DNA from 3 places in the Pseudoalteromonas sp. 68 DY56-GL68 genome. Region 1 is predicted to be linked to each of the others. Evidence: predicted binding sites of a transcription regulator. Region 1 holds the regulator's gene; each other region holds the start of a gene.

Region 1 (10,241 bases):
GAGTTGATGTGTAGCCTTGTTGGTTGTACCCCTTAGGAGCGTGCTATGGCTGAAGATTCAGGTCAAGAAAAAACCGAAGAACCCACAAGTAAAAAAATAGAAGACGCGAAGAAAAAAGGTCAAGTAGCTCGTTCGAAAGAGCTTGGTACAATGTTTGTTCTCATGTTTTCTGCTATTTCGCTGCTTTTGTACGGGCCAGAAATTGGCAAAGGCTTGTATAACGTGATGGGGCGATTGCTTAGCTTAAATCGTAATGAAACCTATGACACCACAAAAATGTTCTCGGTTTGGGGTGTTGTGGGTGATGCCTTGCTCTTTCCTATGGCGATGTTTGTTTTTATCATCGTTATTGCTGCTTTTATTGGTAATACCTTATTGGGGGGCTTTAATTTTAGTTGGAAAGCCGCTGCGCCCAAAGCCAATAAAATGTCTCCAGCTAAAGGCATAAAACGTATGCTAGGCCCACAAGCGGGGGTTGAATTGGTGAAGTCGCTGCTAAAATTTGCGGTTGTGGCTGGTTTTGCAGTGTTTTTAATTAATACCTTTTTCGATGAGATACTGCATCTGAGTATAGAAAGTGCGCCTGGTAATATTATCCACTCCCTTGAGATTTTATCGTGGATGTTTTTAGGGCTGACATGTACTTTAATTGTTATTGCAGCTATTGATGCGCCTTACCAAAGTCATAAGCATCATAAAGAGCTGAAAATGACACTTCAAGAAGTCAAAGATGAGTATAAAAACTCAGAAGGTGACCCTCAAATAAAAGCACGTATTCGTCGTACGCAACGAGAAATGTCGCAACGACGAATGATGCAAGATGTGCCAGATGCAGATGTTATTGTCACCAACCCGACTCACTATTCTGTTGCCATTAAATATGACACAGCAAAAGCAGGGGCGCCTATCGTACTTGCTAAAGGCCTTGATGAGCTTGCTATGCAAATTCGTAAAGTGGGCAAAGGTAATGATGTTCCTATCGTTGAGTCGCCAGTACTTACGCGTGCGCTTTATCATACGACAGAAGTTGGACAGCAGATACCCGATCAACTGTTCACCGCGGTTGCACAAGTACTTGCTTATGTATTTCAGCTAAAACGCTTCAAAAAAGGTCGTGGTAAACGCCCAATCCCACTGAATAAAAAACTGCCAATACCTGATGATTATAAATATTAGCGAGTCGCTTTGTAACTTGGAATAGTTATTGCAAATTCCGTGTAGTGTCAATTTTTTGAAATTGTTGAATTATGGAATTTAAAGCGGTATTACAACAACTTAATAAAGATAAAAAAGAGTATGCTAAAGGTGTGGGTACACCCTTACTAGTGCTAGCTGCGCTAGGTATGGTGATTTTACCACTGCCACCTTTTCTTTTAGATATTCTTTTTTCGTTTAATATCGCACTCGCACTTGTGGTACTTCTGGTCACGGTTTATACCATGAAGCCACTTGAGTTTGGCATGTTTCCAGCCGTATTATTAATCGCCACGATTATGCGCCTTGCACTCAATGTTGCCAGTACTCGTGTTGTGTTACTTGAAGGCCACAACGGTGGTGACGCAGCAGGTAAGGTTATCGAGGCATTCGGCTCGGTGGTTATAGGTGGTAACTATGCCGTAGGTTTAGTGGTCTTCCTTATCCTCATTATCATTAACTTTGTTGTTATCACCAAAGGTGCTGGCCGTATTTCTGAAGTGTCAGCACGTTTCACCCTAGATGCAATGCCAGGTAAACAAATGGCGATTGACGCCGATTTAAATGCCGGTTTTATCAGTGCAGAGCAAGCGCGTGAGCGCCGTGATGAAGTAACTCGTGAAGCTGATTTTTACGGTTCAATGGACGGTGCAAGTAAGTTCGTTAAAGGCGATGCCATCGCCGGTATCGTGATACTTGTAATCAATATTGTTGGTGGTTTATTTGTTGGTATGATTCAGCACGACTTAAGCTTTAGTCGAGCGATGGAGGTTTATACCCTGCTAACGATTGGTGATGGCCTAGTAGCGCAATTACCATCACTGTTACTTTCAATTGGTACGGCGATTGTTGTGACGCGTCAAAATGAGTCGCACAACATGGGGGAGCAGTTTAAAACTCAGTTAGGTAACGAAAAATCTTTATATATTGCATCGGGTATTCTAATCACTATGGGCTTAGTGCCAGGTATGCCGCATATCGCATTTTTAAGTTTAGGTGCATTGCTTGGCTATCTTGCATATTTCACGCAAAAACAAAAAGCAAAAGCTGAAGCAGAGCAAGCAGAAATCGAAGCAAATGGCGGAGCACCAGGCACCGGTGTTGCTAATAAACAAGAGCAAAAAGAGCTGGGCTGGGATGATGTTCAGCAAGTAGATGTTATTGGTCTAGAGGTTGGTTATCGTTTAATTCCACTTGTTGACCAATCACAAGGCGGAGAACTACTTAATCGCATTAAAGGCGTGCGTAAAAAACTATCTCAAGAACTTGGTTTCTTAGTACCTCCTGTGCACATTCGCGATAACTTAGAGCTCGATCCAAATGCATATCGCATTACGATGATGGGTGTATCAAGTGGTGAAGGTGAATTAAAGCACGGTGATGAGCTGGCAATTAACCCAGGTCAAGTATTTGGCCCAATTAAAGGTGTTGAGACAAAAGATCCTGCATTTGGCCTTGATGCAGTATGGATCAAGCCAGATCAAAAAGACGAAGCCCAATCTCTTGGTTATACGGTTGTTGATTCTGCGACTGTGGTTGCTACACACATTAGTCAGTTGCTCACGAATAGCGCAGCCTTGCTACTTGGACATGAAGAAGTACAAAACTTATTAGATATGTTAGCGAAGAGCCATCCACGTCTTGTTGAAGGATTGGTGCCTGACGTTCTACCACTCACTACCGTTGTAAAAGTACTACAAAATTTACTTAATGAAGGGGTGGCAATTCGCGATATGCGTTCGATTGTTCAAACCCTTGTTGAATATGGCCCACGTAGCCAAGACCCTGATGTGCTAACGGCTGCAGTGCGAATTTCACTACGTAGACTTATCGTTCAAGATGCTGTTGGTATGTCTTCTGAGATCCCTGTCATAACCTTGGCGCCTGAGTTGGAACAGATGTTGCATCAGTCACTTCAAAATGCAGGTGACGAAGGTGCCGGAATAGAACCAAGCCTTGCAGAGCGACTTCAACAATCATTGAATGAAGCGCATCAAAACCAAGAAATGGCCGGTGAACCTTCAATACTGTTAACGTCAGGAATGTTACGCACTGTGTTATCTCGTTTTGTTAAGTACACGATTCCAGGTTTAAGGGTCATGTCTTATCAAGAGGTACCAGACGAAAGACAGATTAAGATTGTCAGCTCAGTAGGCCAACAATAGGATAGTAAAGGGGTTGAACCATGAAAATTAAACGTTTTTTTGCTAAAGATATGCGCACTGCACTTAAAGAAGTGAAAGATGAGTTAGGTGTTGATGCGGTTATTATGTCAAATAAAAAGCTCGCTAACGGTGTTGAAATCGTTGCAGCTGTAGATTACGACAAAGCAGCCCCAAAAGCCGAAGCCGCGCCCGCAGCAGTGCAATCAAAACCTGCGCCACAGCCTAACTTTGTAAAGCCTGAACCAATGCGTGCTAAACCTGAGCCGCAAGCAAAAGTTGCTGATAGCCTACAAGCGTTACTTGAGCGTCAAGCCCCACGCCCTCGTTCGCCTGAGCTTGCATCTATGTTTAGCCAATCTGGTATCGATACAGGCGAGCACTATCAGCCTAAAGAGTCAAGCTTTCAGCAGCAACCTGAGTTTGCTCAAAAGCCACGTTACCAAGAACAAGCTGCACCTCGTGTGCAAACGCAAGCTCATAGCTTAGGTTTTGATGACTTAGATGCAGGCTTTGATGATTTAGATTCGCCTGTTGAGCAGAAAAATTCTGCGCCTGCTAATCAATCAGAAATGGCGACAATGCGTGAAGAAATGAATGCGATTCGTCAATTACTTGAACATCAAGTATCGGGATTAATGCAGCAAGATATGGCCCGTCGTGATCCAACTCGTGCGTGTATGATTGACCGTTTAGCGGGGATGGGAATTGAGCGTGATGTTGCTGAGCAAATGGCGTGTTTTATTCCTGACGATGTTTCACGTCAACAAGCTTGGCAAGCACTCCTGCAAATGGTTGAAAACCAAATGCATACGACCAATAACGAAATCTTACGTCAAGGCGGCGTGTTTGCACTTGTTGGGCCTACAGGTGTTGGTAAAACAACCACTGTTGCTAAGCTTGCTGCGTTAGGTGCGCAAAAATACGGTGCTGACAAAGTTGCATTAATTACGACGGATACATACCGTATTGGTGCCTACGAACAACTTGCTACTTATGGCCGTATTATTGGCTGTGGTGTTAAACAAGTAAAAGATGCAAATGAATTAGCTGAAGTGCTATACCATTTACGTAATAAGCGACTAGTATTAATAGACACAGCAGGAATGAGCCAACGTGATTTACGTTTGACTGAGCAGCTTAATACACTAATGCGTAATCAGCGTGTTGATATTCGTAGTTACTTAGTATTAAGTGCTACAGCACAAATAAATGTGTTGCAAGAAACCGTAAGACACTTTAAAAAGGTGCAACTAAGTGGTTGTATATTCACTAAGTTAGATGAATCACTAAGTTTAGGTGAGATTATTAGCATAGCGATTCAAAATCGCCTTCCGATAGGGTATCTTACTAATGGTCAGCGAGTTCCTGAGGATATTCGTGTTGCAAATGCCGAAAAACTAGTGAAAAAGGCTGAACAATTGTATTTAAAACGAGCAAAAGCACAACATTCACGACGTCAAGCAGTAGCGTCGAGCACAGTAGGGATGTATGATTAACACAGTATTAGATCAAGCAAGCGGCCTGCGCAAAATGAATCAAAATAATAATAGTGGCGTTAAAGTAATCGCTGTGACTGGCGGCAAAGGTGGTGTGGGTAAAACCAATGTTTCATTAAATACCGCTATTGCACTCGGTCAGCAAGGAAATCGAGTATTAGTTCTCGACGCCGATTTGGGATTGGCAAACTGTGACGTCATGCTTGGCCTTCGTGTTGAACGTAACTTATCTCATGTTTTATCTGGCGAATGTGAGCTGGATGAAATCCTTGTTGAAGGCCCTGCGGGAATTAAAATAGTTCCTGCAACCTCTGGTTCGCAAAGTATGGTGGAACTTAGTCCTTCTGAACATGCTGGCCTTATCCGCGCGTTTAGCGAATTAAACACTGAGTTTGATATATTAATTGTCGATACCGCCGCGGGTATTTCTGACATGGTATTAAGCTTTTCACGTGCAGCACAAGATGTTGTTGTGGTTGTGTGTGATGAACCTACCTCGATTACCGACGCCTACGCACTCATTAAAGTACTGAGTCGTGAACACGGTGTGTATAAATTTAAAATTGTTGCCAATATGGTCCGCAGTATGCGTGAAGGCCAAGAATTGTTTGCTAAACTATCAAAAGTAACCGATCGTTTCTTGGATGTATCTATGGAATTAGTTGCAACAATACCGTATGACGAAAATATGCGTAAATCGACTCGACGCCAAAAAGTGATTGTTGAGTTGTTTCCTAGTTCGCCAGCAGCAGTCGCATTTAAAACATTAGCAACAAAAGCAGTTAAGTGGCCAATACCAAATCAACCATCAGGTCATTTAGAATTTTTTATTGAAAAACTAGTAAACGGCTAACTATGACAACATCGGTGAATAAAGCGATGGGATATCAATCAGCAAACAATTTGAATGCGATTGTCGAAAAGCATGCCTCTTTAGTCAAAAAAGTGGCATGTCATTTAATTGCTCGTTTACCCGCCAGTGTTCAATTAGACGATTTAATTCAATCAGGCATGATTGGCCTTATTGAAGCATCAAAAAACTTTGATGCGAGCAAAGGGGCAAGCTTTGAAACCTTCGCTGGTATTCGCATTCGTGGTGCGATGCTTGACGAAATTCGTCGGGGCGATTGGGCGCCTCGCTCTGTTCACCGAAATGCCCGCCTCGTTGCTGAAACCATTGCCTCATTAGAAAGTACTTTAAATCGAGAGCCAAAAGATACAGAAGTTGCTGAAAAACTTGATATTACGCTTGATGAGTACCATCATATCTTACATGATGTAAACTCCAGTAGAGTACTGGGTATTGAGGATTTAGGTGTTGATGAAGATGTCATCACACCAATGGGCCAAGATTTAGCACTAGACAAACCGTTTAATAACGTTAAAAATGAACGGTTTAACCAATCTCTATTAACGGCTATTCAATCGTTACCAGAAAGAGATGCGCTTGTTTTGTCTTTGTATTACAACGATGAAATGAATTTAAAAGAAATAGGGCACATACTCGATGTAAGTGAATCGCGTGTGAGTCAAATACATGGTCAGGCGATGATTAAGCTCAAAGCAAAAATCAATGACTGGATTAATTAGTAGTAAGTAAATATAGGTTCAAACCTCACCGGAGGATGTTTTGGATAAAAACATGAAAATTCTTGTTGTTGATGATTTTTCTACAATGAGACGTATCATTAAAAACCTGTTAAGGGATTTAGGTTTCACCAATGTGCAGGAAGCTGATGATGGTTCAACAGCATTACCAATGCTACAAAATCAAGAATTTGATTTTGTTGTCACCGATTGGAACATGCCTGGCATGCAAGGTATTGATTTGTTGAGAGCAATTCGTGCCGACGATAGCCTAAAGCATATTCCAGTGCTGATGGTGACAGCTGAAGCGAAAAAAGAACAAATTGTTGCTGCTGCTCAAGCGGGTGTTAATGGTTACATCGTTAAACCATTCACTGCTGCGACACTGAAGACCAAATTGGAAAAAGTGTTTGAACGTTTAGGTTAATCTAAGGGGAGAGGCTTATGTCAGCACTTGCTGCGCCTCAAATAAGTTTAGAGCAAGCTCGTCAACTTGTTGAGTATCTTGAAAATGGTGAACAAGAAAAAGCAGATAAGCTAATACTTGATACAGCATCAAAAGAACAATCAGAGTTGTTTGCAGAGGTCGGAAAATTAACGCGACAACTCCATGAAGCGCTAAAAAACTTTGATCTCGATACGCGTTTAACAGGCTTAACAACGGAAGCAATTCCTGACGCTAAACAGCGCTTAAATTATGTCATGGAAATGACAGAAAGCGCCGCTAATAAGACCATGGATGCAGTGGAAGCAAGTTTGCCAATTGCTCAGCAACTTGCAGACGATATAGCGACGATAAAACCTACATGGGATCGTTTGATGAATCGAGAAATTGAGCTCGGTGAATTCAAATCATTATGTCATAGCTTAGATAAGTTTATGAACAGCTCGCAAACTAAAACAGATGAGCTACAAGGCTTGATGACAAATGTGTTAATGGCACAAGATTATCAAGACTTAACAGGGCAAGTTATACGCCGAGTCATCGAGTTAGTGCGCGAAGTAGAAGACAGTTTAATCAATCTTTTAACTGTGTTTGGCAGTCAAGAAGATGGTCATCAAAAACAAGAAAAACAGGCCATAGAACAAGCACCTGCACAAAGCGATACGCTAGCAGGTCCTGAAGGGCCAATTATTGATAAAGAGTCTCGCGATGATGTTGTCTCAGGACAAGATGAAGTTGATGATCTATTATCAAGTCTGGGCTTCTAAGAGGAGAGTAGCTGCATGAGCTTTGAAGTCGATGAAGATATTTTACAGGATTTCCTAGTTGAAGCTGGGGAAATCTTAGAGCTTTTGTCAGAGCAATTAGTCGAACTGGAAAATAACCCAGAAGATAAAGATTTATTAAATGCTATTTTTAGAGGCTTCCATACCGTAAAAGGTGGGGCTGGCTTCTTAAGCATGACAGAACTTGTTGATGCTTGTCATGGCGCCGAGAATGTCTTTGATTTATTACGTCAGGGCGGGCGCACTGTTACATCTGAATTAATGGATGTTATTTTACAGGCTCTCGATACAATAAATGAAATGTTTACGACCATTCAGAATCGTGAGCAGCCAGAGCCTGCGGATCCTGTCCTCCTTGAAGCCCTTCATAAATTAAGTCACCCACCAAGCGCTGAAGAACTTGCTGGTGAAGACACATCAATAACAGAGGCTGTTAGCACCGCGCCTGAAGAGCCACTTGTTGAAGAACCTCTCATCGACAGCTCAGAAGTAACTGCTGATGTGGCAACGGATAACACCGATGAAGACGACCCGTTTGCATTTGATATGTTGTTTGACGGTGGTTTGGCTGATACTCAGCCTGATGCACAAAATATTGATGAAATAACCGAAGATGAATTTGAAAGCTTACTTGATGAGCTACATGGTAAAGGGCAAAGCCCTGCAGCTGTTGAAGCAGAAAAAGTAAGTAATGACAGTGATGATATCACTGATGATGAATTTGATAGTTTGTTAGATGAACTTCACGGAGTTGGTAGCTTTGGTGAAGTAAAATCAACGAGCACACCAGAACAAGTGTCGGCTGAAAAGCCTGTTAGCACAGCATCACAGCCTGCTGGCAGTGAGGGTGACGATGAAATCAGTGACGATGAATTTGAAGCCCTGCTTGATGAGTTACATGGTAAAGGAACGGCGCCTAAATCATTAGAGCCTTCATCACCAGCACAGCCTACAGAGCCAAAAGCGCCTGAAGCTGCGAAAGCTGAGCCTAGTAAACCAGTGCCTCAAGCAAAACCATCAACCCCTCCTCCTGCAAAAGCGGCTCAGCCTGCTCCTGTTGCAGCTAAAGCAGAGCCTAAGCCAAGTGCCGCTGCGAAAAAAGCACCTGCACCACAGGCGGAAACGACGGTACGTGTTGATACTAAACGTCTTGACGAGATTATGAACATGGTTGGCGAACTGGTACTTGTTCGTAACCGCTTAGTCAGTCTTGCTAATAATACCAATAGTGAGTCTATGGGTAAGGCTATCTCGAATTTAGACGTTGTCACAGCTGACTTGCAAGGTGCTGTGATGAAAACACGAATGCAGCCGATTAAAAAAGTATTTGGCCGTTTCCCTCGCGTTGTTCGTGATTTAGCACGTAGTTTGAAAAAAGATATTAATTTGCAGTTGGTTGGTGAGGAGACTGATTTAGATAAAAACTTAGTTGAAGCCCTTGCTGATCCACTTGTGCATTTGGTCCGTAACTCAGTTGACCATGGTATTGAAATGCCTGATGTACGTGAGGCCGCAGGCAAGCCTCGTACAGGTACTGTTACGCTATCAGCATCACAAGAAGGCGACCATATTCTACTTACCATCCGTGATGATGGTGCCGGTATGGACGCTGAGAAACTGAAAAAGATAGCAATCAGTAAAGGTGTTATCGATCATGACCAAGCTAGCAGACTATCTGATACAGAAGCGTATAATTTAATTTTTGCTCCTGGCTTCTCAACGAAAGAAGAGATTTCTGACATTTCGGGCCGTGGTGTGGGTATGGATGTGGTGAAAACCAAGATTACCCAATTAAATGGCTCAGTGAATATTCAGTCAGAACTTGGGGTCGGTACTGTACTTGAAATTAAAGTGCCGCTTACATTGGCCATTCTTCCAACATTGATGGTTATTGTTGGAGAGCAAACATTTGCGTTGCCACTTGCAGGTGTTAGTGAAATTTTCCACCTCGACTTAACCAAGACGAATGTTGTCGATGGGCAGCTGACGATTATTGTTCGTCAAAAAGCTATTCCGCTCTTTTATCTAGAGCATTGGTTAGTGAAAGGTGCAAATAGCCAAGAACGCAAAGCCGAAGGACATGTTGTTATTGTTCAAATAGGTACAAAACAGGTGGGCTTTGTTGTTGACTCATTGATAGGTCAAGAAGAAGTCGTTATCAAACCGCTAGATGCTTTATTACAAGGTACACCAGGCATGGCGGGTGCGACGATTACCTCTGATGGTGGGATTGCACTTATTTTAGATGTGCCAAGCATGCTTAAACATTACGTTGGCTAGCATTATTTAAACTCACTATTCTAAGTGCGCATTAATAGTGCGCACTTACACTGAACACATAACAAGAGAGTGCCAATGGCAGTCAAAGTATTAGTAGTCGATGATTCGAGCTTTTTTCGCCGCCGTGTTAGCGAAATTTTAGAGCAAGATAGTAATATCCAAGTTGTAGGCTTTGCCGTGAATGGCAGAGAAGCTGTTGATAAGGCAAAAGAGCTTAGGCCTGATGTTATTACTATGGACGTTGAAATGCCTGTTCTTGATGGTATTAGTGCCGTCAAAGAGATTATGG
Region 2 (10,241 bases), on a different contig from region 1:
TCGTGTAAGTCGGTTGGTATTAGAGAAGTAGACGATGAAGAAAACAATTTTATTAGTCGCCATTTTTTTACTGTGCTTTTTGGTCTTCACTATAGTGAAAACACCGGCTGCTGTAGCGCTTGATTTAGCCGCTCCATACCTACCTAAACAATTACAACTAGGTAAAGCCAGCGGTTCATTATGGGATGGGCGTGTCATGCAAGCGCGTTTTGAAAATGAACAACTGAATAATGTGCGTTGGCAGATTTCGGGCTGGTCACTCTTTAGTGGCAAGCTCGTTGGTACAGTGCGCTTTGGTGATCCTAGAGACAAAGCTGATATCTCCGGTCGTGCTGACTTTTCATATGGTTTGTTTAACCAAGCCATAGATATCAAGAATGCAGTTTTAAGATTAACCGTTGAACGTGCAATGGCGCGTTTACAATTACCACTCCCTGTTAGTGCGCAAGGGCGTGTAATTGTTGACTTAGATGAGTACAGTTCAGGTCAACCGTACTGCGATACGTTAGCAGGTGAAATAGCGAGTCCAAACATTGATGTCAAAGGATTAAATGGCTGGTTTAGTGTTGGGCCTTTAAGTGGTCGTTTAAGCTGTAAGTCTGGTGATATCGCTGTACTAGTTGACCCTGAAAACCGCTTAGGTTTAGAAGCGGATGCAACGTTAAAAGCGAATCTAGACTTTAAGGTTGCAGGGTATATCAAACCAGAAGCAAGTCTTCCTAAAGAAGTACATGATGCAACTAAATTTCTTGGTCGCCCTGATAGTGAAGGTCGTTACCCATTAAATTTCTAATTTAGGTAAATAGTAGAAGTAATATGCAAATTCCTGAGTTTTCACCTGAACAAAGCGTGTTATTAACACACTTTCTTTCAGAGCAAAAAAGTGCCCTGTCTTTAGCGCAAACACAAGGCTACTTATTTGCTGTTATTTGTGCGCCAGAACCTCTTGATGTCCATCAGTGGCTCGAACAGGTTTGCCCAGGATGTGATGGGCAAATGGATGAACAGGTGTTGTTTGCATTTATGGCATTGTATCAGCAGATCAGTGAGCAGGTTTTTGGAACTGGGTTTAGTTTGCCTGTCAGTTTGCAGGTCAATTCAAAACAGCAACAATATTTGGATATTCAAGAGTGCCAGCATTGGAGTCAAGGCTTCTTACTTGGAGCAAAAGACTATATTGCTAAATTATTAGCGGCGCCTTTGCTTAGTGAAGAGTTTAAAGCCGCACTAGATACCGCTCATCAAAGTTTAGGCTTTTTTAGCTTATCGCAATTAGATATTGCCGCAATTGCCAGTGAATATGAACTAACAGAGGGGCAGCTTTGTCAGCAACAATACGAGTTGATGGGGGAGTTTGCAGCGGGCTTTGCTGAGTTAATTGAGGTGGTTGCTATGAACAGTCAGCTGTACAATGATGAGGGTTGGAATTAGGCTAACTACCTAATTCCAAAATAATATCAGTACAACCATTTTTGCAGCGTACAACGCCTTTTCCTGGTTGGTCTGTTTGCAAATCAAGGGTAAGAACACCTTTGCAGGTTTCACAGTATAGTGTTCGTCCCTTAGCTAATTTTTTTAGTAAGTTACGCTGCTTTGCAAATGAATCACTGGCTTTTTTATTCAGAGTCGAAAAATCCATCACTTATTTAGCCTTTCTTTCAATGCACTTGAAACAATACTACATACATTCTCTAAACGCTCACCATAAAAGTAGATGTTGATATCTTTCTCTCGGCAATAGCGTAGGTGAAATACCTGCAACTTCTCATCGGTTATGAATGTTTCTTCGACGTATTCCTGCTCAGAAGCTGACAAATTTAGTTGTGACTTAATATTATTTTTTGCCATGTTTGCGGCAGGGCTTCTGTTGACTTTGCTAGCATTGGAAAGAAAGCCAATGCCATCACCGAGTAGTTTCTCTCTTGGCTCTTTGATCAACGGGTGATCAATAGTGAATAATGCTAAAATTATAAGCACTAAAATGAGAAATTTTTTCATAGCACAACAAACTTTGATCTGAATGAATAAGGTATGGTTGCAAGTTTAATAAAATGGCCAATTTAAAAGCAAGCAGATACGATGAAATAATTTAAGCAGACATATTCGTGATCAATCCCTGAAATTTTTTAGAGATTGAGTATAATGATTTTGATGAATTGGAAATTTCAGAAATCTTTGAACGTAATGAGATGCATTCTAATTTATTCACGGATTGTCTATATCTGTAAACTACAAACATAATGTTTGAGTATTTATTTCCTAGTGGCGTTGAGGAATTTTAATGGATAAACAAATTAAGGTTAAAAATATCCCAACGGAAGTAAAGATCCAGAAACCGGAAAACGCTTCCCTTGATGATAGATTTAACCCTCGCAACCGAATATACGTAAGAGCTGTTTCCGGTTTACATCAACTATTGAGACAGCGTATTGGCTTTATTGGCATGCTTGCTTTTATGTTGCTGCCTTGGATTAACTTTCAGGGTCAACAAGCGGTATTATTTGACCTTGTTGGTCAAAAATTTAATATTTTCGGTTTAACCCTATGGCCTCAAGACCTTACTATTTTAGCGTTTATCTTGATGTTAGCAGCGTTTGCTTTATTCCTAGTGACGACCTTTTACGGGCGAGTTTGGTGTGGATACACATGTCCACAAACGGTTTGGACATTTATTTTTATTTGGTTTGAAGAGAAGTTTGAAGGCACAGCTAATCAGCGAAAAAAACTCGATCAACGGCCAATGGATTTTGACAAGTTCTGGCGAAAAACCGCAAAACATAGTAGCTGGTGGCTATTCTCATTCTATACAGCTTTGACTTTTGTTGGTTATTTCACACCGATAAGAGACTTACTTCCTGACGTATTTACACTCGATGCAACGGCTTACTCCTATGGCTGTATTGCCTTATTTGCGGTATGTACTTATGGGAATGCAGGCTGGATGCGCGAAATTATGTGCTTACATATTTGTCCATATTCACGTTTCCAATCGGCTATGTTCGATAAAGATACTTTCACGGTGAGCTATGATGAAGCTCGTGGTGAAAACCGAGGCCCTCGCTCACGTAAACAAGACCCGAAAGAGTTGGGACTGGGTGACTGTATAGATTGTAACTTGTGTGTACAGGTATGCCCAACGGGTATAGATATTCGTAACGGTCTGCAGTATGAGTGTATTAACTGTGGTGCTTGTATTGATGCGTGTGATGGAGTTATGGATAAAATGAATTATCCAAGAGGACTCATTTCCTACACAACAGAACGTAACTTAGAAACACCTGAAAATAAAACACATGCTGTACGTCCTAAGTTGATAGGTTATATGGTAATTCTTGTTGTTTTAACAGGAGCACTGGTTGCAAATATTGCGATGCGCAAGCCGATGGAACTCGATATTATTCGTGACCGAAATCAACTTTATCGCGTTGACTTTAATGGCTTGGTAGAGAATACCTATACACTTAAAGTCATCAATAAAGCACAGTATGAGCAAACCTTTAATATTGCTGTAGAAGGGTTAGATAACTTTGAATATATAGGTAAACAAACATTTACTGTTCCTTCTGGGGAATCATACAATGTGCCTCTATCTTTAGTCGTCGACCCTTATGATTTGAAAAAGCCTATGACTAAGTTTGAGTTTGTACTTTCTGTCGATTCAGAGCCTGATGTGCAGATTTCACAGCCCAGCAACTTCTTTAAGGGACAATAATTAAGTACACTGAGCACATACAATAAAAAGCGGGGTTTTCCCGCTTTTTTTATATAATGGGACGTTATGAGTAAATTTAGTTTTGTCGACCTTACGCCAGATTCAATTTTAGATGCCGTAGAAAGTATCGGAATTTACGCAGAGTCAGGGCTATTGGCTTTAAATAGCTACGAAAATCGTGTTTATCAGTTTAAAGCTGAGGATGGTTATCGTTATGTTGTTAAGTTTTACAGGCCTGAACGCTGGACTAAGGAGCAAATACTTGAAGAACATGCTTTTGCGTTTGAACTCGCGGAAGCTGAAGTGCCTGTTGTTGCGCCGGTTTGTAGAGAAGGTGAGAGTCTCTTCGAACATAATGGATATTTGTTTGCATTATTCCCAAGCGTAGGAGGGCGGATTTTTGAAGTTGATAACTTAGATCAACTCGATGTCCTTGGGCGCTTAATAGGGCGGATGCATCAAACTGCAAAGGCACAATCCTTTTCTCATCGCCCTGAAATTAGCTGCGAAGAATATTTACAGACAGCGAAAGTTCATTTGCAAGCGAGTAACTTAGTGCCTATGGCCCTTGAAAATCCGTTTTATACTATTTTGGATTTGGTTATTAACGAGACGACGGCTCAGTATAAAAATGTTGAAACAACCCGCCTGCATGGTGATTGTCACGCTGGCAATATTCTTTGGTCAGGTGATGCACTTATGTTTGTAGACTTGGATGATAGTCGTCAAGGTCCTGCCATTCAAGATTTATGGATGATGTTAAGTGGCGATCGTAATAACCAACTGTTACAGTTAGATACCTTAGTTGCGGCGTACGAAGAGTTTTGTGATTTTGATCATAATCAGCTTAAACTCATCGAACCATTACGTGCCATGCGAATGGTGCATTATATGGGGTGGCTAGCAAAACGCTGGGATGATCCTGCATTTCCACGGAACTTTTCTTGGTTCGCAGAAGACAAATACTGGGAGCAACAAATACTGGCTCTAAAAGAACAGCTTGCGGCATTACAAGAAGCCCCGTTAAAATTATTACCATAAATTTTAAAAAGATAAGTAAAGACGAGAAAACAATGTTTAAAAAATTAAAGTTAAGTCTACTCATTCTATGTTTACCTTTTGCTGCATTTGCGGCTGACTTCAAAGCAGGTAACCAGTATGAAGTATTGAAAGTTGAAAAAAGTGCTACCCCGCAAGTGACAGAGTTTTTCTCTTTTTATTGCCCACACTGTTTTAAGTTTGAGCCAGTGGCTAAAGCATTGACCGCAGCGCTGCCAGAGGGCACTGAGTTTGTTAAAAACCACGTTAACTTTTTAGGTGGGGTGTCAAAACAAACACAGAGTAACCTAAGCTATGCTTACCTTATTGCTAAGCAACAAGGAAAGGGTGAGCAAGTAGCAGATCAAATTTTTCATAGCATCCATGTTCAACGTGCGCCACTACAAAATATTAAAGATGTGAAAGCATTACTTGCAACGAACGGTATTAGTAATGAAGTATTTGATGCTGAAATCGCAAGCATGCCAGTAATTAGTGCAGAAAAAGCGATGCAAGACAAACAAAATAAGTATTCACAAATCGGTGCACTAACAGGCGTACCAACATTTATTGTAAATGATAAATATAAAATAAACTTAAACACCATCAAGAGCCAAGAGCAGCTTGATGAGCTGGTTAAGTTTTTACTAGAACAATAATTTTGGAGTGTAGAAGTAATGATTAAGTTAGTTAAAGCCACCTTATTGGCGATGACATTAGGATTGGCAGCGAATGCAGCGGCTGCACAATATGAAGAAGGTAAGCATTACGAAGCATTTGATGCGCGCGCTTCTAAAAAGCCTGAAGTAAAAGAGTTTTTCTCATTTTATTGTCCGCATTGTAATAGCTTTGAATCAATCGTTGCACAGCTAAAGCCGCTTTTGAATGACGGTGTTGCTTTTAAAAAGAGCCATGTAGACTTTTCAGGACCTCGTGATCCAGAAATTCAGTCTATGTTAGCCCAAGCTTATGCAACTGCGGCTGTGTTACCACAAAAAGATGCTTTAGTGGCTGCTGTTTTTAATCATATTCATGGTAAACGTGCACGAATCAATGAATTAGCAGATATGAAAGATATCTTCGTATCACAAGGCGTAACGGAAGCTGATTTTGATAAATACTACAATAGCTTTTCTGTACGTACGATGGCATCAAAAATGAAACGCGATCAAGAGTACTACAAACAAAAAGGCGCATTAAAAGGTGTACCAACATTCATTGTGAATGGTAAATATCGTTTAATTTTAGGTGCTGAGTCAGGTATCAGTGATGCAAAAGGTATGGCTGACCTTATAAACTATTTAGCTGATAAATAATATAAGCAAAGTATATTAATAAGCTCCGCTCGCGGAGCTTTTTTATTGGTGAAGAACATATGGAAAAAGTTTTAGTATCAAGCTGTTTACTGGGGAGTCCTGTACGCTACGATGGCCAATCGCAAAACCTATTACACCCTGGGTTAGAATCACTCAAACAACAAAAAAGGTTAGTTTCCTTTTGTCCCGAAGTGGCTGGTGGTTTACCTATCCCAAGGCCGCCCGCTGAAATTAAAGAAGATCGAGTGTTAACGAAAGATGCTGAAGATGTCACTGCTGAATTTATCGCAGGAGCAGAACAAGCCTTAAAAATTTGCCAAAAGCATAAAATTCGTTTTGCTTTACTAAAAGAATCCAGTCCATCCTGCGGGCGTAACACTATCTATGATGGCAGCCATACAGGGCATAAAGTTATAGGGATGGGTTTAACCGCACGGTTATTACAAAGTAATAATATAGAGGTGTTCAGTGAAGAGCAATTGCCAGCGCTATTTGCAGCACTGGCAGAAAACTGAACTTATTTACGTTGTAAAAATACACCAGACTCAATGTGATGCGTGTATGGAAATTGATCAAATATAGCAAAGCGTTTAACTTCGTGTGTTTTACTAAGGTGTTCAAGGTCGCGTTCAAGCGTATCTGGATTACATGATATATAGATAATATTGTCGTAATTGGCTACGAGATCACAGGTGAGTGTATCCATTCCTGCACGGGGTGGATCAACTAAAATACTCTGACAATTATAACTTTTCAGATCAATGCCTTCTAAGCGAGAAAACGTGCGTTCACCTTTCATAGCTTGCGTAAACTCTTCACTCGACATGCGAATGATATCTAAGTTATCCACTTTATTTTGTGCAATATTATATTGTGCAGAGTAAACAGATGATTTAGAAATTTCAGTTGCGAGTACACGATCAAACGAGTTCGCTAAAGCAATCGAGAAGTTACCATTACCACAGTATAGTTCGAGTAAATCATTCTCTAATGGCTCACAAAGTGCTTGTGCCCATTCAAGCATCTTAATATTTACTTTGGCATTTGGTTGGGTAAAGCTATTTTCTACTTGTTGATAAATAAGCTCTTTACCATTAACGTTTAGGCGCTCTACGACGTAGTCATTACCAATCACTTCTTTTTGTTTACGTGCGCGGCCAATAAAGTCGATGTTAAATTGTGTACTGAGTTTTGCTTTTAGTGCTTTAATTGCCTCTAACCATTCATCACATAAGGGCTTGTGATACAGCAAACTGACAAGAATCTCACCACTTAAAGTTGATAGGTAATCGATTTGAAATAATTTGCGGCGTAGGATTTCACACCCTTTTAAGTTTTCAATCATCGCCTGCATAACTTCACCGACTAAAGGCGCAGCAGGGTCAAAGCTCTCAACGCGAATTTTCTCTTTGGTTTGTTGATCAAACATAATATGAAATAGATCATCACCTTCATGCCACACGCGAAACTCAGCTCGTTGACGGTAGTGAATTGGATCAGAGCTAAATACTTCTAACTTTTCAACACCGAAACGTTGAAACTGTGAAAAGATGCGCTGCTCCTTTTCACTTAGTTGTGCATCATATTGAGTTGTATCAATTTTTATAACCGCCATGGCTGATTACCTTTTATCTCTTAGCTTTATATCGGCGCTATTGTAGGGGGCATAGAAGATTTGTCTAGTTTTGTTACTTATTTTTGGTGTTGTTTTTTTATACAGAAAACTTAAGTTTTCTAACTTTTAGCCGATAATGAGGTAATCATCACATGGAGTCGGATCATGAAAATTGGCAACCAAGGCTATATGCCTAATACAAACGTAAATAAGTACAATGGTAAGCAACCATTGCAGCAGCCTACAATTCAAAGTGCTCATGATAGCTATCAGCAAAAAGGGCGAGAGTTAGCTGCCAAAGTACTCGGCGATAAACTTGCCGCTGAGTTAGGGTTACCTGTAGTAGAAGAAAAAAAAGATAAGCCCCTGTTTGACTTTGAAGCAATCGTTAAGAATGTACTTGATTTTGTTGGCGGCGCTATTCGCAAAGCAAAAGCGGATGGTGCAGATGACGAAAAGCTTAAAAGTATGTTAGGTGAAGCCCGAAAAGGCGTTCAAATGGGAGTTGATGAGGCTTATGAAGAGCTGAAAGGTTCAAATCTACTAAATGATGATATTGAAGAAGGTATTGAGAAATCAAAAGAAGGTATCTTCAATGGTATAGATCAACTTGAGGAAAGTCTTTTTAACCCTAAGCCAGCTTCTGTATCGGTAAGCCAAGCACAGTATGTAAGTTTACGAAATAATGCTGAGTATACATTCACGACAGCAGAAGGCGATGAAGTGAGTATCAGTTTTGCAGATGCGTATACTAGCCAATCTGCCAGTGCTTATAGTAAGCGTGGTGGAAATGAAGCATTTGTAAGTGAGTCATCACAATCTCGTGAGCTTTCATTTTCGATGTCAGTGAATGGTGAATTAAATGAACGAGAGCAAGAAGCAATTAATGCGCTTATGGAAGATTTACAAGGAGTGAGCGAGACCTTTTTTTCTGGTTCATTAGATGAAGCTTTTAAAGAGGCGCAGGAACTTAATTTAGGTAATGAGCAGCTTGTTGCCTTTTCTATGGATCTTAGACAAACAAAGACCGTTGCAAGCATAAAAGGCTACGAACAAGTCAGACCTACTCCTGAAAAAGATGTGGCAGAAAAGATAGCACCATTTAACGATGACTTGAAAGAAACCTTGAATAAGGCAAATGAACTTGGTTTACAAAATCAACTTGCCGGTATTTTAGAGTGGTTAAATCAAGATAAAGAAGAAGTGAGCAAGTTAGTTGATTATACCAAGACTATGCTTGAGCAGATGAATAAGATCAACGCAGATATCGAAGAGCTAAAAGCGTAAGCTTTCTTTTTAAATAACTGCATGGCAAACTGCTGACCTTTGATTTTCAGGGGAAAGTAGTTTGTCAGCTCATATCATGGTATTTGATTCAGGTATTGGAGGCACTACTGTACTTGAGCAAATTCAACAACTGCTACCTGAAGCCACTTATAGTTACTTTATGGACAATGCACTATTGCCCTATGGTGCTCAACCGCCGCAAAAGATCATTCAACGCTTACTGGCTTTAATCCATTTCATTGAAAGTAGTGCATTGAAAGTTGATATCTTAGTAATAGCCTGTAATACAGCTTCGACCTCTGCACTCAACATCATTCGCAAGCACACTCATATTGAAATTGTAGGTGTGGTACCTGCAATTAAACCCGCTTGCTTAATAAGTAAAACAAAACATATCGGTCTACTTGCCACACCTGCAACTGTAAATAGTCATTACACTAAAGCACTTATCAAAGAACATGGTAAAAATACTAAAGTGAGCTTATATGCTTCAACTAAGCTGGTAGAATTAGCTGAAACATTGTTTCATACTCATTCATTATCTAACTATGAGTTTAATGAAGAAATAGCCTCACTTAATATTGCTGATGATATTGATGTACTTGTGTTAGGTTGCACACATTTTCCTTTATTAGCAAATACATTAACGATGCGCTTTGAGAAGCCGGTAAAGTTAATTGATTCCGGTAAAGCGATTGCCAATAGGGTAAGTAGCTTATTAATGAAACATCAATTTGACTTATCAATAGATACAAAAAAGCCGCTGCGTTATTACGCAACGGCTCCTATTGATGCTTCGCAATTAAGCATCGAGCTTATAGAGTTGACTGATCAGACTCCTGACGAAAGTTACTAGCTTCACCTTCTTGTTTTTGTTTTGCCTCACGCACTTTCAAAGTGCGTTGCTGGAATTCACTATCATTCAACTGATTGATTGCTTTGTCTGCATCGGTTTCAGCCATTTCAACAAAACCAAATCCACGTCGCTTACCAGTGTTTTTATCTTTCAATAGACGGACGTTGAACACTTTGCCTTGTTCTTCGAATAAAGCACGAACGACACCTTCATTAGCACGGTAAGGAAGATTGCCAACATAAAGTGTTTTTGTTTTTACTTCAGCCTCCTCACTTACCGGTGATGCAACAACGGCAATCACTAAAGCACCAATTAATAAACCTGCACCAAACAGCAACGCAGGGTCTAAGGCTAAGCTTGCAAATGCAAACTTAACAACGACAAAACCTAATACAGCAATAATAATAGAGAAAAGAA
Region 3 (10,241 bases), on a different contig from region 1:
GCTTACAAGCTTCACTACTTTGCCCTTCATTATTAGCAATTGCAGCAATAATACTCGTTACATCTTTATGGTGTTCTTTTGGTAAATAGCGATTATCTGAACGAGGATACGTAATTAACTTATGGCGTTCGTACAAACTTTGACAGGTATCGAGCACCTTTTGTGCTGGCATTGAAAACGCTTTTGCTGCATCGATTTGTAAAGCAGATAAGTTATAAGGCAATGGGGCTTGTTGTTTTTTTTGTTTTTGCTCAAGCTCAACCACCTTAGCTGGTTGATTAGTTATTCGTGACACAACATTTTCAGCAAGCCCTCTATGTAATACTCTACCTTCTTCATCTTGATAGGGCTCGCATGCTTTACTTGGTTGCCACTTAGCAGAGAATGTTTGTTGCTGCTCTGTTTCAAGATGAGCCAAAACTTCGTAGAAAGGTTTTGCTACAAAGTTAGCTATTTCATTATCGCGATTTACAACTAGCCCTAAAATAGGTGTTTGAACACGACCTACAGACAACACATTACCAAACCCTGCTTTTTGTCCAGCAAGCGTATAAGCTCGCGTTAAATTCATACCAAATAACCAATCGGCACGTGAGCGAGCTAAGGCTGATACGCTCAAAGGAATAAAATCGCGATTCGACTTTAAATTATTCAGCGCTTTTTTAACTGCACTTAAGTTTAAGTCGCTTATTAAGAGCCGCTGGATTTGTTGTTTTTTAGCTTGGCTTAGTTTTACCTGTTCAATTACTTCATCTACCAATAACTGTCCTTCACGGTCAGGATCACCGGCATGGACGATTATACTCGCTTGCTTAATCAGCTTTTTTAATACGGTGAGTTGTTTGCGTGTTTTTGATTTAGGTTTTAACTGCCATTGTTCAGGCACGATAGGTAAGTGCTCAAATCGCCACTTTTTAAAACTTGCGTCGTAATCGTCAGGCTCAGCTTGTTCAAGCAAATGGCCAATACACCAAGAAACACAATCACCATTAGCAAGCTCAATATAACCATCTTGCTTTTTTTGTGGTTTTGGCAATGCATCAGCAATGGCTCTTGCTAGGGACGGCTTTTCGGCAATGTAAAGTTTCATAACGCAACACTAAATACTGTTTTTATAAACAGTAGTCTAACACAGCATTTTTTACTTAGGAATGGTGTCGGCGAGCCTATTGCGACGGGTGAATAAGTAAATCATAGGCAAATAACATACAACTACAGTGCCTATATTAATAAGAGGGAGTAAGGTTTTATACATATATGTGCTATACGATAAATCCCATAAGTGAATATCAATTACGCGAAATAGTTGTAATATGGGTGCCATTACAACAACTAACTGCCCTAGCACGCTCTGCCAAAGATAAACCTTATCTTTTATACCAAGATAAGCAATGATGGCCATCCATGCTATGTCATTAAATGCCCATACGACGTAACGCCAAACAAAGATGTCATCAAACTCGCTAAGGCTTGAATGGATAAGAGTGCCATATAGAAAAAAACTAGCGGTTATTACAGAAAACCTAAAGGCGAGCCAATCATTTCTGATATAAAAAACAAAAATAGCTGGGCTCAGAATGAACACCCAGCTATTACTCAATATAACAATAAAAGAGTTAAACCAATCCGGCACAAGTAGCGACCTTAATCAGTTTTCTGTTTTACCATCGTTACCATCACCGTTACCTGGCAGGTAGCAATATTTATCAAGCTTTTTCATTCTTATACCCATTACATTCTTTAACTAATTGTAACTGTAACTGATTTAGGGTCTTACATCAATAGGATCCGACTCTTGCGCCTTGCCTTGCATAATTGAGATTTCGACGCGACGGTTACGCTTTCTATCTTCATCGGTAACATTGGGAACAAGTGGCCTCGTTTCAGCATGGCCCACTACGACCATTCTCGATTTATCGAAACCTGGGGCTTTTTCCATTTCACTTGCAACTGCAACTGCACGCTTTGAAGATAAATCCCAATTATTGGTATATAACTCATTGGAAACCTGAAAATCATCTGTGTGACCAGATACCGTTATTTCGCCAGGCACGTCTTTTAGCAAGGTTGCAATATCTCGAATAATTGGTTTGAATTTAGGTTGTAAAAACGCACTCCCTGAAGGAAATGAGCCATTTTCCCGAATACGAATAATAATTTGCTGGCCTAAAGACTCTAGTTCAATCGCACCATCAATAATCTGTTGTTCAAGTTGTTGCGCAATTTTCTTCACAAGCTCGTTGGTTTGTTCTTGATTCGCAGCGGAAATAGATTGATCCATCGCTTGTTCTTGCGCTGTACTTTGAGACTCACCGCCACGCTTGTTACCACGCTGCTCTTGACGTCCACCTGCTGAGCTTTCATCACCGGCTTGGAATTCCAACATTTGCTGGGTCATTTCAACCGTTTGTTGTTGAATTGTTTCGATAGGCGTAGGCTCGGGTTTACCTGGCGTAAACTCCATGGCTATTACTGAAGTTCCTTTTGGGATGTCTTTTACTTCAATTTTGTTTTGCACACCAAAAGCAAACTTCATTGAGCCAGCAATTTGCTTAAACTTAAGAACATCCATTTCAGAAAAGGCAAGCAAGAGTACAAAGAAGCACATTAACAGTGACATTAAATCTGCGAAGGTTCCCATCCAAGCTGGTAAACCCGGAGGTGGACATTTGCACTCTTGATCAGACATGCTTACTCCTCAGTATCCACTTTTCGTTTAGACTCTGCTAAGTAGTTTTTCAAGATACCTTCTATTACTTTCGGGTTTTGACCGTCTTGAATACCTAGTACTGCGTCGAGAATTAAGCGTTGATTAAGAGCCTCTTCGTCTTTACGTAGCTCTAGTTTGACCTGAATTGGAATAGCAACCACGTTCGCTAAGAAAGCACCATATAATGTCGTTAATAGTGCAACGGCCATCGCAGGACCGATAGCTTTAGGATCATCCATATTTGATAACATGGCAACAAGGCCAATTAGCGTGCCTATCATACCCATTGCAGGAGCTATGTCGGCTAACGATTTAAATAGTCCCGCGCCATGTTCATGACGAGTTGCAGTAAGTGCGATATCTTTTTGCAAGGTAGCACGAACCACATCGGCGTCATGACCATCGACGAGCATATCAACGCCCTTGCGCATAAAGCCATTAGGAATTTCAGCTTCTTCGAGTGCTAAAAAACCACCTTTACGTGCTGAATCAGCTAACTCTACAGCTTTCTCTATTAGCTCTTCTGGAGATTCTATTTTGAACATGAAAGCTTTCGCGGCAACTTTACCTATGCCCAAAAACTGACCCATAGTAAAGTTTGACAACACAATGAAAATAGAGCCGCCAAATACAATGACCACCGAAGGGGTGTTATAAAACATTGCAACTTGGCCATCACTACTTAACACCATCGACATAGCAATTAAGCCTATGGCACCAAGAATACCTATTATGGTTGCTAAATCCACATACCCCTCCAGAGGAACAATTGCACGATACCCTAAGGCATCAAATTTTTATTATTAACTGCTTATCGGCAAGCAATTGAAATACTTAAATCATTAAATGAATTAATTTTATTTTAATGTAAGTTTCTCAAGCTACAAGTTTATCTTGTGTCTAAAAGCGTAAAAATAGCATATTGGCGTTGCTTTATGCGTAAAAAAACACATCATTCTTTGACCTAGTTTAGCATTCCCCCTAAAATTGGCCTCACTTTCTATCAGCTAGTGAGGCCACTATGGCAGCGAAGAAACCAGAAAACTTGAGCTTTGAAGAAGCCTTGGATGAATTATCTAATATTGTTGTACAAATGGAACAGGGTGACTTGTCATTAGAGCAATCTCTTAAGCAGTTTGAACGTGGTATTGCATTAGCTAATGCCTCATCAGGTAAACTACAACAAGCAGAACAAAAAGTTGCCATACTTATGGGTAACGATAGCCAAGCTCCACTGAGCAATTTCGATTCAAATTTGGACTAATTTCAGTGCAATTAATAGACCAACTGCAAGATGCTCGCAATGATGTTGAAGCAACACTTAATCACTATTTTGATCAGCCTTTAGATACCGAACAAACAATAAAAGAAGCCACTCATTATGGCGTGTTAAATGGCGGCAAACGATTACGTCCTTACCTTGTTTATGCAACAGGTAGGATGATGGGGGCACAGAAAAAAGACCTCGATATTCTTGCAGCAGCCATTGAGTGTATCCATAGCTATTCACTAGTTCATGATGACTTACCAGCAATGGATGATGACGATCTGCGACGTGGCCGCCCTACTTGCCATATAGTTTATGGTGAAGCAAACGCTATTCTTGCAGGTGATGCACTACAAACACTTGCCTTTGACTTAATTGCCAATCATCCTTTTTCTGTACCGCCAGCGCAGCAAATAAAAATGATCGCCTCATTAAGCAAAGCCTCAGGTATTGAAGGTATGGTAGGTGGTCAAGCGCTTGACATTAGTGCGACGAATAATGAAATCAGTGTCGAACAATTAGAGCGTATTCACCAACTGAAGACAGGGGCACTGCTTAATTGTGCAATAACCCTAGGTGCATTGTGTGCCAATCAGTGTGACGAACACACATTAAAACAGCTTAATTTGTTTGGACAAGCGATAGGTCTGGCTTTTCAGGTACAAGACGATATCCTAGATGTCGAAGCAGATACAGAAACACTTGGCAAACCGCAAGGGTCAGATATTGCAGCAAATAAAGCAACCTACCCCGCTCTTTTAGGACTGGATGGCGCAAAGCAAAAAGCGCAAGATTTACTCGCGCAAGCACATCAAGCTTTAGAGGCGATTAATTTCGATACGAGTGAACTGGCAAGGCTTGCCAACTATATTGTTGAACGCAAATATTGATGCGTAAAACAACGACAAAATAACTAAAAAATCAGAGTCACAATAAGCTATAATGCACTCTGGTTAGCGAAGGATGTATATAAAATCATGACACTTGATAGTAGCAAGTATCCATTATTAAGTTTGGTTGACGAGCCAGCACAGCTGCGTGATTTAGCGCAAGATAAATTACCTGCGTTTAGTAAAGAGTTACGCGAGTACCTGCTTAACTCAGTCTCGCAAAGTAGTGGTCATTTAGCCTCAGGGTTAGGCACGGTTGAATTAACTGTCGCTCTGCATTATGTTTATAACACGCCCTCTGATCGACTCGTTTGGGATGTAGGCCATCAAGCCTACCCACATAAAATTTTAACGGGTCGCCGTGACCAGATGCATACTATTCGTCAAAAAGACGGCTTACACCCTTTCCCATTTCGCGAAGAAAGCCAGTACGACACATTTAGTGTGGGTCACTCAAGTACATCAATTTCAGCCGCGCTAGGAATGGCCATTGCCGCTGAAAAAGAAGGTAAAGATCGAAAAACCGTAGCTGTTATTGGTGATGGTGCGATTACCGCAGGTATGGCATTCGAAGCGATGAACCACATGGGTGATGTAAACCCTAACGTATTAATTATCTTAAATGATAATGAAATGTCGATTTCTGAAAACGTGGGTGCACTGAACAATCATTTTGCACGAATCTTATCAGGTAGTTTTTATACCAACATCCGTGAAGGCAGCAAAAAGCTGCTATCAGGCTTGCCTCCAGTAAAAGAGCTTGCAAGTCGCATGGAAGAGCACTTAAAAGGTATGGTCATCCCTGGCACTTTCTTTGAAGAGCTGGGTTTAAATTATATCGGCCCGATTGATGGGCACGATGTAAATATGTTGGTTGATACCTTACGCAATATGCGTAACCTTAAAGGCCCACAATTACTGCACATAAAAACGCAAAAAGGGAAAGGTTATAAACCTGCTGAAGCGGACCCTATTGGCTACCATGGTGTACCAAAATTTGATCCGAGCATGTCAAAACTACCCAAATCAAAACCAGGAGCCGCAACATTCTCTAATGTATTTGGTGACTGGCTTTGTGATATGGCTGCACAAGACGACAAGCTGATGGCGATTACCCCAGCAATGCGTGAAGGCTCAGGCATGGTACGCTTTTCGAAAGAATACCCCGAGCAATACTTTGACGTTGCTATAGCGGAGCAACATGCAGTAACACTGGCAGCAGGTTTAGCATGTGAAGGCTTAAAACCAGTTGTTGCCATTTACTCAAGCTTTTTACAACGTGCATATGATCAGCTCATTCATGATGTGGCACTACAAAACCTTCCTGTTTTATTTGCCATTGACCGTGCAGGTATTGTTGGCGCAGACGGGGAAACTCACCAAGGTGCCTACGACCTAAGCTTTATGCGCTGCATACCGAACATGATTATCATGGCACCAAGCGACACCAATGAGTGCCGACAAATGCTTTACACTGGTTACCAATGTAATCAACCAGTGGCTGTTCGCTACCCGCGTGGCAGTGCGGGCAATTGTGACGTTGAAACGCAAATGAGCGCAATTGAAATAGGCCGTGCACGCACTATACGCAAAGGCAGTAAAGTGGCGATTTTATCGTTTGGTACATTACTAGAAAACGCTGAACTGGCGGCAAAAGAACTCAACGCCAGCTTACTTGATATGCGTTTTATTAAGCCGCTTGATACACACGCTATTGATGACTTACTCGCAGAGCACGATATACTTGTGACATTAGAAGACAACGCCATTGCTGGCGGTGCTGGCTCTGCAGTAAATGAGTATTTAGCAACCGCTAAAGCGAATGTGAAAATATTAAACTTAGGTATTCCTGATGAATTCATTAAGCATGGCACTCAACAAGAGATGCATGCAGAAATGGGATTAGATCCCCAAGGAATAGTAACCAGTATCAACGCATTCATAGCCTGACATTAATTTACAAAAAGGAGCATAGAGCTCCTTTTTTTATTTATAGAACAATCACATCCAAAAAAATTGAAAAATAATTAATTTTTCTGCATCCAATCATACCCCTTCTTCGTTTATTCAATGAGGTTAACCCGTGAGCAAGTAATATGCTTTTAAGCTGTGCTAAGCAAAACCGATGTCTGTTCACATTTGATGGAATATTAGAGAAGGTATGAACAAATGAAAGCGTTTAAAAACAACCTAGCAGTAGAACAAATCGACACTCAATCTAAACTTATGAAATTAACAATTTCGGCCTTAGCACTCGCTGTTACGATTGGTATTGCAGGCTGCAGTGGCGATGATGGTAAAGACGGTGCAGCAGGTCAACAAGGTGTTGCAGGACAAGATGGTTCGGATGGAATGGATGGGCAAAATGGTGCGCCAGGCTTTGCGGCAGCCACCTTTATTCTAGCTAACAATGGCGCTGATAACGCAGGCACAGTCAACTTGATTGATCAAAATGCGGCTAAATTAAGTACGTTTAATAGCGGCGCCAACGAAGGTGTTGCATTCGATAGCCTAGGTAATTTAGTGCAAGCAGCGGATTCTGGTAATGGCTCGTTAAGCACCGTATGTCAGGTGCTCAGTCGTAGCGATGGCAGCTACAACAGCAGTATTGATCGTATGATAAGCGGTACTAACACAACCCTTGTCAACCCTAAGGGTATTCATGTATCTCACAAGCATGGCTTGGTGCTGATTGCTGATTTTAATGCGATGCAAGTCACTGTATTCGGTAAAGAAGCTGCAGGTGATGTGGCCCCACTTGCAACAACAATCACAGCTGCAAAACCATGGGACTTAACCTACGACGATGACAACGATCGTTTATACGTTGCACTAACTAATGGTGATGTAGCAGTTTATGACAATTACGTCAGTGGTGGCTTTGTCGCAACACCAGCCCGAACAATTACACCTAGCGATGACAATGGTGCTAAAGTTTCAGTCAACATTCATGGCATCGCGCTTGATATGCAAACTAACACCTTAGTACTCTCTGATGTAGGCAGTGCATCAGATGCAACAGATGGTGCAATTTTTGTTATTTCTGATGCATCACAAGCCAGTGGCATGGTCGCGGTAGATCGTCATATTGCAGGGCCTATGTCTATGCTAGGTAACCCAGTTGATATAAGCCTCACAGGAAGTGACTTAAGAGTCGCTGAAAAATCAAATGACGCAGTTCTGGTCTTTAGTAACATATTTGCAGGCCCAAGCGGTGATATTTCGCCAGACTTAGTCACTGCGACCACAAAACCAGAATCAATTACAGAAACCATCATGCATAACGATATGCAAGATAGCTCAGATAGTATCATGGTAAATATGCCACTACTTGGTGTTGCAGTCAGCAGTAACCCAGGGACTGCAGGCCCTACTACAGGGCAAATTAGTCGTTTAAATGCTCCTTTAACAGCCGAGCTTGCGACTTATAATGCAAGCCAAACCATTGAAAGTGTTGCATTCGACAAATCAGGAACCAGCTATGCCACATTTGATAATGCAAGCACGTCAATTGGCGGCGTTGCAATTTCAACTAAAGTGGCGACTTCTCGTGATGGCGAAAGTTTTTCAATGGCTCAAGACAGATTAATTACCGGCGCAAATACCGGTATTATTTCACCGAAGGGGCTTGATGTAGCATCTGATGCTGGCATGGTATTTGTTGCAGAATTCAATCCAACTACACCTGGGGTGCTGATATTTTCAAGCTGCGCAACAGGTGATGTAAGCCCACTCATGACACTGACTCCTAGTGCTAGTGCACGCCCTTGGGATGTTGACTATGACCCTGCAACAGATAAAGCGTTTGTTGCACTGACCAATGGGACGGTTGCAGTATTCGATGAAGTTAAAAGCAAATGGCTAGCGGGCATGACAACTATTTCCGGTGAAGATCGCTTAATTACTCCTGCATCGGGTGGTACTGCATTTGTGGCGCCAACAAACATTCACGGCATAGACTACGATCCAACCAGTGACTCGTTAATTATCTCTGATGTAGGCAGTGCTGCGGATGCAACAGACGGTAAAATTTACGTGATAAATAATGCTTCAATGGCAAGTGGTTTAACCAACGTTAGCGTTAACATCGCAGGCCCCGCTAGTCAGCTTGGTAACCCTGTAGATATTATGTACACAGGCAGCCATCTCTATGTTGCTGAGAAATCAAACGGTCTAGTAATGCGTTTCGATAATATTTTAAATAGCCCCGGAGGCGATATAGCTGCAGATGTCAGCTACTCATTTACAGCGCCTGAGTCGGTGGCTATTTTACCAGCTTGGCTTAACCACTAAACCATCAATAGGCGTTTAGGTAACAAGCGCCTTGGTTGGCCTCCAATGCCTTATCTAGCCCTAGATAAGGCATTTTTATTTAGCGCATCCAGATTTTAATATCTGCTAGACCATTAGCCTGAAGAGCGCTGAGTTGCTGATCAACATTTTGAGTTTGTTCAAACTCAAATGCGTCAAGCTGCTCATCAAACGTTATATTAGCCACCCCGTCGCCACCACGCTTTTTAACTTGATGTAGCGCGATATCTGCAAGGTTCACTGATGTTTCCCAACCAATAACTTGCCCACCTAGCAAAGGAAGCGGATAAAAAGACCATCCAAGAGAAGCAGTAATGGTTGTTGACTCTCCATTTGGAAGTCTAAATGCATTACCCGCAATAGCCTCACACAGTTCAGCTGCATAACTATCTATACCAGAACGTTTAAAATCACGCAGTAAAAGTAAGAACTCATCACCACTCCAACGTGCAACATAATCAGAGCCTTGGGTACGACTATTCAACAGTGTAGCCATTTGCTGTAAGCAACTATCACCAGCCAGCGGTCCATAGGCGTCATTGATACGGCTAAAATTATCAAAGTTAATAATCATCAATACTAAGGATTTACCCTGCGCTTGCAGTGATTGCGAGTTACGCTGGAAGTGCTCAATATCCTTAGGAAGTTGATCAAATAAGAAGCGACGACTACGAAGCCCGGTAAGCTCATCTGAGTGACTAACTAATTTAAGCTGTGAGTTCACTTGATTAAGCTTATCGTTCGCTTCACGAAGCTCTACGGTGCGTTCTGTTACTAAGCTTTCAAGGGCTAACTGCTTGCGTTTTTCTTGCGCTCTAAACACCCAAAAGACAAGATAAAATAATAAAATAAAACTGCTTGTAATGAGCAATCTAAAATAAATAGTTTCATCAAATCGTTGCGGCACAACAAACGCATATTCTGTTCTGCGCGCTTTCTGCCAGTCTTCACCGCGGCGTTTAGCTTCTAGATGAAATAAAAAAGAACCCGGTGGTAAGTTAGTGTAGATTGCTTCGCGACGTGTGTTTGCATAGCGCCAGTGACTATCTAACCCACTTAATCG

The links. The regulator FliA, encoded in region 1, starts transcription of late flagellar genes. The targets are predictions, from matches to a motif close to CTAAAGNTNNNNNNNNNNNNGCCGATA.
Region 2: NYF15_RS06635 (DUF5610 domain-containing protein) is a predicted target of FliA. The motif match lies at 7,791-7,817, and genes of this name have one in related genera.
Region 3: pomA (flagellar motor protein PomA) is a predicted target of FliA. The motif match lies at 3,523-3,549, and genes of this name have one in related genera.

The regions. Positions count from the first base shown of each region.
Region 1 covers NZ_JAOCZL010000020.1:196,030-206,270, forward strand. Annotated here, with positions in the region: gene fliR (flagellar biosynthetic protein FliR) at 1-36, shown strand, start outside; gene flhB (flagellar biosynthesis protein FlhB) at 46-1,176, shown strand; gene flhA (flagellar biosynthesis protein FlhA) at 1,248-3,359, shown strand; gene flhF (flagellar biosynthesis protein FlhF) at 3,380-4,855, shown strand; gene NYF15_RS12730 (MinD/ParA family protein) at 4,848-5,708, shown strand; gene NYF15_RS12735 (RNA polymerase sigma factor FliA) at 5,735-6,445, shown strand; gene cheY (chemotaxis response regulator CheY) at 6,486-6,869, shown strand; gene NYF15_RS12745 (protein phosphatase CheZ) at 6,887-7,654, shown strand; gene NYF15_RS12750 (chemotaxis protein CheW) at 7,670-9,952, shown strand; gene NYF15_RS12755 (chemotaxis response regulator protein-glutamate methylesterase) at 10,028-10,241, shown strand, end outside.
Region 2 covers NZ_JAOCZL010000009.1:14,663-24,903, forward strand. Annotated here, with positions in the region: gene gspM (type II secretion system protein GspM) at 1-31, shown strand, start outside; gene NYF15_RS06585 (type II secretion system protein N) at 35-793, shown strand; gene NYF15_RS06590 (UPF0149 family protein) at 817-1,431, shown strand; gene NYF15_RS06595 (hypothetical protein) at 1,433-1,639, opposite strand; gene NYF15_RS06600 (hypothetical protein) at 1,639-1,998, opposite strand; gene ccoG (cytochrome c oxidase accessory protein CcoG) at 2,282-3,712, shown strand; gene NYF15_RS06610 (serine/threonine protein kinase) at 3,779-4,753, shown strand; gene NYF15_RS06615 (thiol:disulfide interchange protein DsbA/DsbL) at 4,786-5,409, shown strand; gene NYF15_RS06620 (thiol:disulfide interchange protein DsbA/DsbL) at 5,428-6,066, shown strand; gene NYF15_RS06625 (DUF523 domain-containing protein) at 6,126-6,581, shown strand; gene trmA (tRNA (uridine(54)-C5)-methyltransferase TrmA) at 6,584-7,681, opposite strand; gene NYF15_RS06635 (DUF5610 domain-containing protein) at 7,847-8,968, shown strand; gene murI (glutamate racemase) at 9,030-9,824, shown strand; gene NYF15_RS06645 (RNA-binding protein) at 9,784-10,241, opposite strand, start outside.
Region 3 covers NZ_JAOCZL010000008.1:3,409-13,649, forward strand. Annotated here, with positions in the region: gene NYF15_RS05355 (DNA topoisomerase III) at 1-1,090, opposite strand, end outside; gene NYF15_RS05360 (hypothetical protein) at 1,142-1,633, opposite strand; gene NYF15_RS05365 (flagellar motor protein MotB) at 1,766-2,689, opposite strand; gene pomA (flagellar motor protein PomA) at 2,692-3,459, opposite strand; gene xseB (exodeoxyribonuclease VII small subunit) at 3,732-3,974, shown strand; gene ispA ((2E,6E)-farnesyl diphosphate synthase) at 3,980-4,867, shown strand; gene dxs (1-deoxy-D-xylulose-5-phosphate synthase) at 4,955-6,817, shown strand; gene NYF15_RS05390 (hypothetical protein) at 7,037-9,160, shown strand; gene NYF15_RS05395 (ligand-binding sensor domain-containing diguanylate cyclase) at 9,240-10,241, opposite strand, start outside.